DNA from 2 places in the Mycobacteroides immunogenum genome. Region 1 is predicted to be linked to the other one. Evidence: riboswitches for the same ligand, from Rfam matches in the RefSeq annotation. Region 1 holds a riboswitch; the other holds the start of a gene.

Evidence for each region. Region 1 has a riboswitch for cobalamin ahead of metE (5-methyltetrahydropteroyltriglutamate--homocysteine S-methyltransferase). Riboswitches for the same ligand answer to the same signal wherever they lie in the genome.
Region 2: linked by a shared signal. The riboswitch ahead of ABG82_RS03375 (FecCD family ABC transporter permease) and the one ahead of metE (5-methyltetrahydropteroyltriglutamate--homocysteine S-methyltransferase) in region 1 are both predicted to bind cobalamin.

What each region holds. Positions count from the first base shown of each region.
Region 1 covers NZ_CP011530.1:5,251,424-5,255,654, forward strand. The annotation lists gene metE (5-methyltetrahydropteroyltriglutamate--homocysteine S-methyltransferase) at 1-2,042, opposite strand, end outside; cobalamin riboswitch at 2,178-2,401, opposite strand; gene ABG82_RS25950 (PaaI family thioesterase) at 2,477-2,896, shown strand; gene ABG82_RS25955 (TetR/AcrR family transcriptional regulator) at 2,886-3,473, shown strand; gene fadD8 (fatty-acid--CoA ligase FadD8) at 3,470-4,231, opposite strand, start outside.
Region 2 covers NZ_CP011530.1:663,143-667,373, reverse strand. The annotation lists gene ABG82_RS03390 (serine hydrolase) at 1-898, shown strand, start outside; gene ABG82_RS03385 (CbtA family protein) at 967-1,767, opposite strand; gene ABG82_RS03380 (CbtB domain-containing protein) at 1,783-1,989, opposite strand; cobalamin riboswitch at 2,146-2,367, shown strand; gene ABG82_RS03375 (FecCD family ABC transporter permease) at 2,465-3,523, shown strand; gene ABG82_RS03370 (ABC transporter ATP-binding protein) at 3,523-4,231, shown strand, end outside.

The DNA.
Region 1 (4,231 bases):
GCGTTGAGATCATCGAGCACCTCCATATGCGAACGCGCCGCCTCGATAGAAGTGACATCGGCGTCCAGATCGGCGATCGCACCGATTACTTCACCGAATTCCGAGTAGCACAGGTGCGTGTGGATCTGCGTCGCATCCGATACGCCGGAGGTAGACAGCCGGAACGCGCCGACGGCCCAATCCAGGTATGCCTGCTTCTCGGAATCACGCAGCGGCAACAACTCGCGCAGTGCGGGCTCGTCCACCTGGATGATGGCGATGCCGGCGTCCTGCAAGTCCACCGTCTCGTCCCTGATCGCCAGGGCGATCTGATTTGCGGTGTCGCCCAACGGCTGATCATCCCGCACGAACGACCAGGCAAGAATCGTCACCGGTCCGGTCAGCATGCCCTTGACGTGCTTCTGGGTCAGCGACTGGGCGTAGGTGGCCCACTCGACGGTCATCGGCTGCTGGCGCGCCACATCGCCGTACAGGATCGGCGGACGCACGCAGCGGCTGCCGTAGGACTGCACCCAGCCGTTCTGGGTGGCGAAGAAGCCATCCAGCTGCTCGGCGAAGTACTGCACCATGTCGTTGCGCTCGGGCTCACCGTGCACCAGCACGTCCAGTCCCAGCTTCTCTTGCAGCGCAATGACATCGGCCACCTCGGCACGCATCTGCCGCACGTACTCCGCGTCGTCGATCTCACCCTTGGTCAAGGCCTGACGAGCCTTACGGATCTCGACGGTCTGCGGGAACGATCCGATGGTTGTCGTGGGTAGCTCGGGCAGGTTCAGCCGCTCGTCCTGGCTGCGACGGCGTTCGGCAGCATCACCACGCGAAACACCCGCCGCCAGAATCGAATCCAACCGGGTACGAATCTGGCCATTGTTCAGACGCGGGTCGGTCTTGCGTGACTCGACGGCCGCGTTCGACGCGGCGATCTCATCGGCTACCGCCTCGCGGCCTTCGCTCAGCGCCCGCGCCAATACGACGACTTCCTTGACCTTCTCGTCGGCGAAAGCCAGCCAGCTGCGCAGCTGGTCGTCGAGCTCGGTTTCCGGCTCCAGCGAGTACGGCACATGCAATGTCGAGCAGGACGTGGAGACAGCCACCGACTCCACACTTCCCAGCAGCGAGGCAAGCGTGCTCAACGCCGACTGCAGGTTGGTGCGCCAGATGTTGCGGCCATCGACAACGCCTGCGACCAGGGTCTTACCGGCCAGTTCCGGCACCGATGCCACAGCGGAGGCTGACCCGTAGACCAGATCCACGGCAATCGCCTCAATCGGGGTACGCGCCAACGCGGGCAGCGCGGCGCCCAGCTCACCGAAATAGCTGGCGACCAAGATGGCGGGGCGGTCGGCGACCGTGCCCAGACGGCCGTACACCCGCTCGGCCAATTCCGGACCGTTGGGCAGGATGTCGGTGACGAGCACCGGCTCATCAATCTGGACCCAGCCGACGCCGGCTTCGGCGAGCTGCACCAGCAGCTGCTCGTACAGTGCCACCACCTCGTCGAGCCGCTCGATAGGCGCACCGGCGCCGTCGACCGACTTGCTCAGCGCGAGGAAGGTGATCGGTCCGACGACGACCGGTCGTGCCGGAATATCCAGCGCCTGAGCCTCTTTCAGTTCACCGAACAGCTTCGCCGGGTTGAGCTCGAACGTGGTGTCCGGCCCGATCTCCGGCACCAGGTAGTGGTAGTTGGTGTCGAACCACTTGGTCATCTCCAGCGGCGTCACGTCGGCGTTGCCGCGTGCGGCGGCGAAGTACCGATCGAGGTCATCAGCGATGCCCGAGACACGGGGCGGGAGCGCGCCCAACAGCACTGCGGTGTCCAGCACCTGGTCGTAGTAGGAGAAGGTGTTCACCGGGACCGAGTCGAGTCCGGCGGCCGCCAGAGCGGTCCAGTTGTCGCGCCGAAGCCCGGCGGCGACAGTCTCCAGTTCCTCGCGGCTGGTACGGCCGGCCCAGTAGCTTTCGGTAGCCCGTTTGAGCTCACGGCGCGGGCCGATGCGCGCCGAACCGAGCGTGGTTGCCTTCAATGGTTGAGTGGTCATGCTGTCCTCTGTCTACGGCGTCGTGGCCACCGCCCAGGACAAGCAAGCCGAGCCCGAGTAACCAGCACGCAATGTGCTGGTTGAAACCGATTCGGCCATACGCCCATTCCGCGAGGCGATGATCCGTCGGGCGCGGCGCACCCGACACAACTGGCAGGTCTTCGGACTTGCAGGCATTACCCGGGCTCAGGTTTTCCTACGGGCCGTCGCTTCCCAGGATCGTTGGTGGCTTTCCCAGTGCTTATGACGGCGATCGTTCCTGCATACCGCTGCGGGACAGTCCCGGATTCTCACCGGGTTCCCTCTCGTGACGAGCCCCGTGAGGCCCGCCACTCGATGCCAGTGCCAACCGAAGTCACCACTGGCAGACCAGCTGCGCCTTACATCATATGCACCCTCGCCAATACAAATATTAGTGACTACTCTCTAATATCATGATCACCCTTGACCAGGCTCAACAGGTCCTGAATGCGCAGCCCTTCAGCCGTCTTCTGGGGGCCTCGATCACCCGGGTCGACAAAACCGGAATTCAGCTCTCGCTCGACATCCGCGATGAGTTACGCCAGCAGAGCGGATTCATCCACGGCGGCGTACTGAGCTATCTCGCCGACAACGCCATCACCTATGCCTGCGGCCTCGGACTTGGTGCCGACATCGTGACCAGCGGATACACCATCGAGTACGTCTCGCCTGCCCGCGATGGCGTGCGCCTTCTCGCCGATGCCTCCCTGGTCAGCGCCGGACGCACCAAGGCTCTGGGCCGCTGCGAGATTTCCATCCAGGACCATGACGGGAGTAGCAAATTGGTCGCGGTGGCCCAGGGCACGAGCATGCTGCGGCACCGTGGGGCGTAAGCCGCAATACAGTGCCGACGACATCCTGGATGCCGCGCTCGGCCTGGTGGCCGCCGGCGGTCCGTCAGCCGCCACGGCTACCGCGATCGGGCGCGTCCTCGGTGCCCCCTCGGGTTCGATCTATCACCGTTTCTCCAGCCGCGACGAACTCATGGCCCGACTGTGGCTGCGTTCCATCGCCCGCTACCAGGACGGAATCCTCAGTGCGCTCGGCTGGCCCGATCCCGACGACGCCCTCGGCGCCGCGATCAGTCACGCCTTCGATTGGACGTCAGAGAACCGCAACGAGGCACTGCTGTTGCTGCAGTACGAGAAGGCAGATCTGGTCGCGCACTGGCCCGACACTCTTGCCACCGATCTCAAGTCGCTCAACTCCCGCGTACGAAAGGCGCTGCGTGAGTACACCGAGCGCCGTTACGGCGCAGTCACTCCCGAACTGACGGACAAGGTGATGTTCGCGTTGATCGACATGCCGTATGCCGCCGTGCGCCGGCATCTACCCGACAAAGGCGAACCCGCGCCATGGCTGCGCGAGTTCGTGCGCAGCAGCGCCCACACTCTCTTGGCGCAGAACTAGACCGTGGCGTACTTCTGGCGCAGCGCCTTCTTATCGGGCTTGCCCAGCGCGGTCAGCGGCAATGAGTCGGCGATGATCACGTGCTTGGGCGACTGCACCGAACCCTTGCGTTCCTTGACCGCGGACTGAATCTCTGAGGTCATCAACGCGACTGCCGCCTCATCCGATGAAGCATCGGCCCGCAGCACGACGATCGCGGTCACCGCCTCGCCCCATTTCTCGTCGGGCACTCCGATGACCCCGACCTGAGCAACCGAAGGATGCTCGGCGACAACGTCTTCCACCTCGCGCGGAAAGACGTTGAAGCCGCCGGTGACGATCATGTCCTTAGTGCGGTCGACGATGAACCAGAAGCCGTCCTCGTCTTCGCGGGCGACATCACCGGTGCGCAACCACCCATTCTTGAAGGTATCCGCCGTCTGCTCGGGCAGACCCCAATAGCCGCCCGCCACCAACGGACCCGCCACACAGATCTCTCCGGGCTCGCCCTGCTCGACCGGCCGGTCGTTCTCGTCAAGTAGCGCGGTGCGCAAGAACGCCGAGGGCCGGCCGCAGCTGGAGAGCCGCTTGGCATCGTGGTCCCCCTTGGCCAGGTAGCTGATCACCATAGGCGCCTCGGATTGCCCGAAATACTGGGCGAAGATCGGACCGAATCGCTTGATGGCTTCTGCCAGCCGCACCGGGTTGATGGCCGATGCTCCGTAGTAGACGGTCTGTAGCGAGGACAGGTCGCGCGTGTGTGAATCCGGGTGATCCAG
Region 2 (4,231 bases), 990 kb from region 1:
GTCCGACGTGGACGCCGCGTTGTCGGCCTCGGGCGGCCGATACTCGTACCGGGCCTCCAAGATCGTCGACGGCCAGTGCCAGCAGATCGCCGGGACCAACACGTCCGTATCCATGCCGCTGGCTTCGGTTTTCAAGCTTTACGTGTTGTTGGCCACCGGCACCGCGATCAACGCGGGCACCCTCAAGTGGGATGACCAGCTCACCGTCACCGACCGCGGCAAAGCGCTCGGCAGCTCGATGGACAAGCTGCCGACGGGCTCGACGGTGTCGGTGCGCACCGCCGCCCAGAAGATGATCTCGGTGAGCGACAACATGGGCACCGACATGTTGATCAACCGCCTGGGCCGGCACGCGATCGAGAAGGCGCTCGCCGATGCGGGGCATCATGACCCGGCATCGATGACGCCGTTCCCCACCATGCATGAGCTGTTCAATATCGGCTGGGGCAAACCGGATGTGCGCCAGCAGTGGAAAGACACCACGACACCCGAGCAGCGCGGTCAGATGATGGCCGAGGCCGACACCCACGACTACGACCTGGACCCGGACCGCACCACCACGCCCGCGTCCAAATACGGCATCGAGTGGTACGGCAACGCCGAGGACATCTGCCGCGTCCACGCCGCACTGCAAAAAGTCGCTGTCGGGCCCGCGGCACCGGTGCGCGCCATCCTTGCTGCCGAGCCCGGAATCGATCTGCACAGCGAAAACTGGCGCTATATCGCGGCCAAGGGCGGCAATCTTCCCGGCGACCTCACGTTCAGTTGGTACGCCGAAGACCGCAAGCATCAGCCGTATGTGGTGAGCTTCCAACTGAACTGGGATCGCGCATTCGGCCCCGGCGCGGCCGGCTGGGTCATCGGCTTGGCCAAGGGCGTCTTCAAGAAGCTGGGTTAAGAGACGAGTCTGCGTCTCACGACGGATTCTGGGCAGAAAACGTCGTGAGACGCAGACTCGGCGGCTAGCTAGACGGCAGCCTCGGCATCGACGGGCTTGCGTTCGATCACCGTGGCGAAGCCGATAGCGATCGTTGCCCACAGAATGGCCTGTGCGATAAGCGAGTACAGCCTGAACAGGTAAAGATCCTGCGCCGGGAAGCTGGGGAACACGATGTTCCCCGCCGCGTCGAGCAACGGCCCCGGCGTCTCGGCGATGTTCGGCAAGACCAACATGATCAGCACCGTCACGACGATGTAGGCCCCACCCGCGATGATGTTGGCCGTCCAGTTCCCGTACCGGTCCGCCAGTCTGCGGCTCAGCCATACCGCGGCGACCAGGGCGACTATCGAGACCACGACCATCAGCAAGTACAAACCGGTGCGTTCCTTAATGGTCTCCTCCGCGCTCGCCGCCGGCGGGTTCGGTGGGTACTTCAGGAACGGTGTCACGTAGAAGGCCAAGAACATGCCGCCGGAGACCACCAGGGCAAGATTTCGCGCCGTCAGGTTGCCCAGGCGGCCGATGGCCACCGTGTACACCACCGCGAACAGCGCACCCATGGCCAGCCCGAACAGCAGCATCCCGAAGAACAGGCCCACGTTCTCCTGCACGGTCCGGGTGAACAGCTCGGCACCCTCATGGCCGTGGTGGTGCACACCGGCGGCCTCATCGAGTGTGTGCTGGGCCTCGCCACGTCCCTCTTCGTATTCGATGGCCCGATTGATGACCGGTTCGACCGCGATCCGGCCGAACACGAAAGCCAGTACACCGCCCAGGGCACCGAAGCCCAGGGCACGCAAAATGATCGACCCTATTGACTTGTTCATTGAGTGCGGGCCGACTCAGTGGCAGGGGAAGCCGAGGAAGTGACGGGCATCGTGCACGAACTCATGCACGTGCATGTCGCTCCCGAAGACCGATACGGCGCCTTGGTCGACGCCGACGAAGTAGTAGGTCAGCAGCGCGAGGAACGCGGTAATGCTGAGCCAGAGTGCCGCCTGGGGCAAAGAGACCGCAACCGGACGGCTGACGGAAGAAACCTGGGCCATGATGCTCCTTTCGGGATACCGCGTCCCGATCTGTTCTTCTCGACAGCAGGGTCTGACTTTCACAGTGGCGCGACCGTCCTGGAATCACACCAGGTTCCCGTCCTGTCGAAGGACGGATTGAGCTTAGTCGACCCGGCTGGTCTGCGCGTTCGAGTGATAGTTTTGGCCCGCGTTGGTTTCCCCGAGGCACCAAGGAATGCTGCCGGGGATCGCAAGAGGGAATCCGGTGTGAATCCGGAGCTGCCCCGCAGCGGTAAGTGGAAACGACGGTGGCACGTACTGCACTGGGCGATGGCCCCGGGAAGCAGCCGCCGATAGGTGAGGCGTCCATGCCTCGTGTCCGCGAGCCCGAAGACCTGCCAGCGCGGCCGCACCAGCCGGTGCGGTCATTCGCCGGTGCCGAGGGACTGCATGGCGGGTAGCGCCATAACGCGTATCCGTCATGCCTTCGTGCCGGCAGCCCGACGAAGCAGGAATGTCGATGCCCGCCGCACAGCATGGACGGTCGCTGATCCTTGCGATGGTCGGCGGCCTGGTGACGCTGGTGCTGCTCTCGGTGACCGCGCTTGCCTTCGGCACCGCCGACGTGCCCTGGGGTGACTGCCTGCGCTTCCTGTGGGCCGGCGCTACCGGCGGCCCGGTGACCGCCATCGACGCCGCGAACTACCGAATCGTCGTCGAATCGCGGCTGCCTCGGGTGATCCTGGCGATCCTTGTGGGCGCGGGGCTCAGCGTGGTGGGCGTGATCGTGCAGGCGATGGTGCGCAACGCGCTCGCCGATCCATACGTTCTCGGTATTTCGTCGGGAGCATCAGTGGGGGCCACCGCGGTGGTCGTCTATGGGGTGCTCGGCAGCCTGGGCGCATACGCGCTATCACTGTCCGCGTCGTTGGGTGCTCTCGCCGCGACCGCGCTGGTGTACCAGATCGCACGTACTCCACAGGGTTTGATGCCACTGCGGCTGGTCTTGGTGGGTACGGCGGTGGGTTATGGCTTGTCCGCGGTGACCACGGTCCTGGTTTTCCTGGCGCCCAACGGGGAGGCGGCGCGCAGCGTCATGTTCTGGCTACTGGGCAGCCTCGGCGCGTCGTCGTGGGACAAGGTTCCGGTGGCGCTCGCCGCGACCGCGATCGGGATCTTCTGCGTCGCGGCACTTGCCCGCCAGCTCAACGCGCTCGCCATGGGCGATGAGGTGAGCGCGTCACTGGGTCTGCACGCCGGCCGGTTCCGGGTGGCACTGTTCGTATTGTCAGCGGTCATGACCGGGTGCTTCGTATCCATTTGCGGCGCGGTCGGATTCGTGGGACTGGTCATTCCGCACGCCGCGCGGCTGGTGGTCGGCGCGGATCATCGGCGCGTGCTGATGGTGGCCCCGGTGCTGGGCGCCTGCTTCCTGGTCGCCGCTGACCTCGTTGCGCGGATAGCCATTCCACCACAGGAGCTGCCGCTTGGCGCCATCACCGCCGCGGTCGGGGTGCCCGTCTTCGTGGGGTTGATGCGTCGCCGCGCGATGTCGGCGGGAGCGGTCGGCTGATGGACGTCAGTTATCGCGGCGTGTCGGTGAGCATTGCGGGCGCACGGATCATTTCGGATATCGATATGGACGTCGTGGCCGGCGGATTCGTCGGCATAGTCGGCCCCAATGGCAGCGGCAAGTCGACAACCCTGCGCTGCCTGTACCGCGCACTCACTCCCGATACCGGGGAGGTCGCCGTCGACGGTGTTTCGGTACGGGCAATCAGCATGCGGGAGAACGCCCGCCAGGTGGCGGCGCTGACTCAGGACATGTCATTGGACTTCGACTTCACCGCCGGAGAAGTCATCTCCACCGGCCGGCTCCCGCACGGCACCGCACTGCGCGGCACCTCCGATCTGGACAGAAGAATCTGCCTGCAGGCCACCGAGACGGCCGATGTGGTGGCACTCACCGGCCGCAAGTTCAGCTCACTGTCCGGTGGCGAGCGCCAGCGGGTTCTGATCGCCCGTGCCCTCGCGCAACAGCCGCGCGTCTTGGTGCTCGACGAGCCGACCAACCATCTGGACGTACGCCACCAGTACTCGATACTGAGTTCCGCTCGCTCGCTGGGCATCACCATCATCGCCGCACTGCACGACCTCAATCTCGCGGCACAGTACTGCGACACGATTCACGTCATGGCCGATGGCCGTGTGGTGCTGTCCGGATCACCGCACGAGGTGATCACCGCGGCGTCCGTCGGCCGATGGTTTGGCATCGACTGCC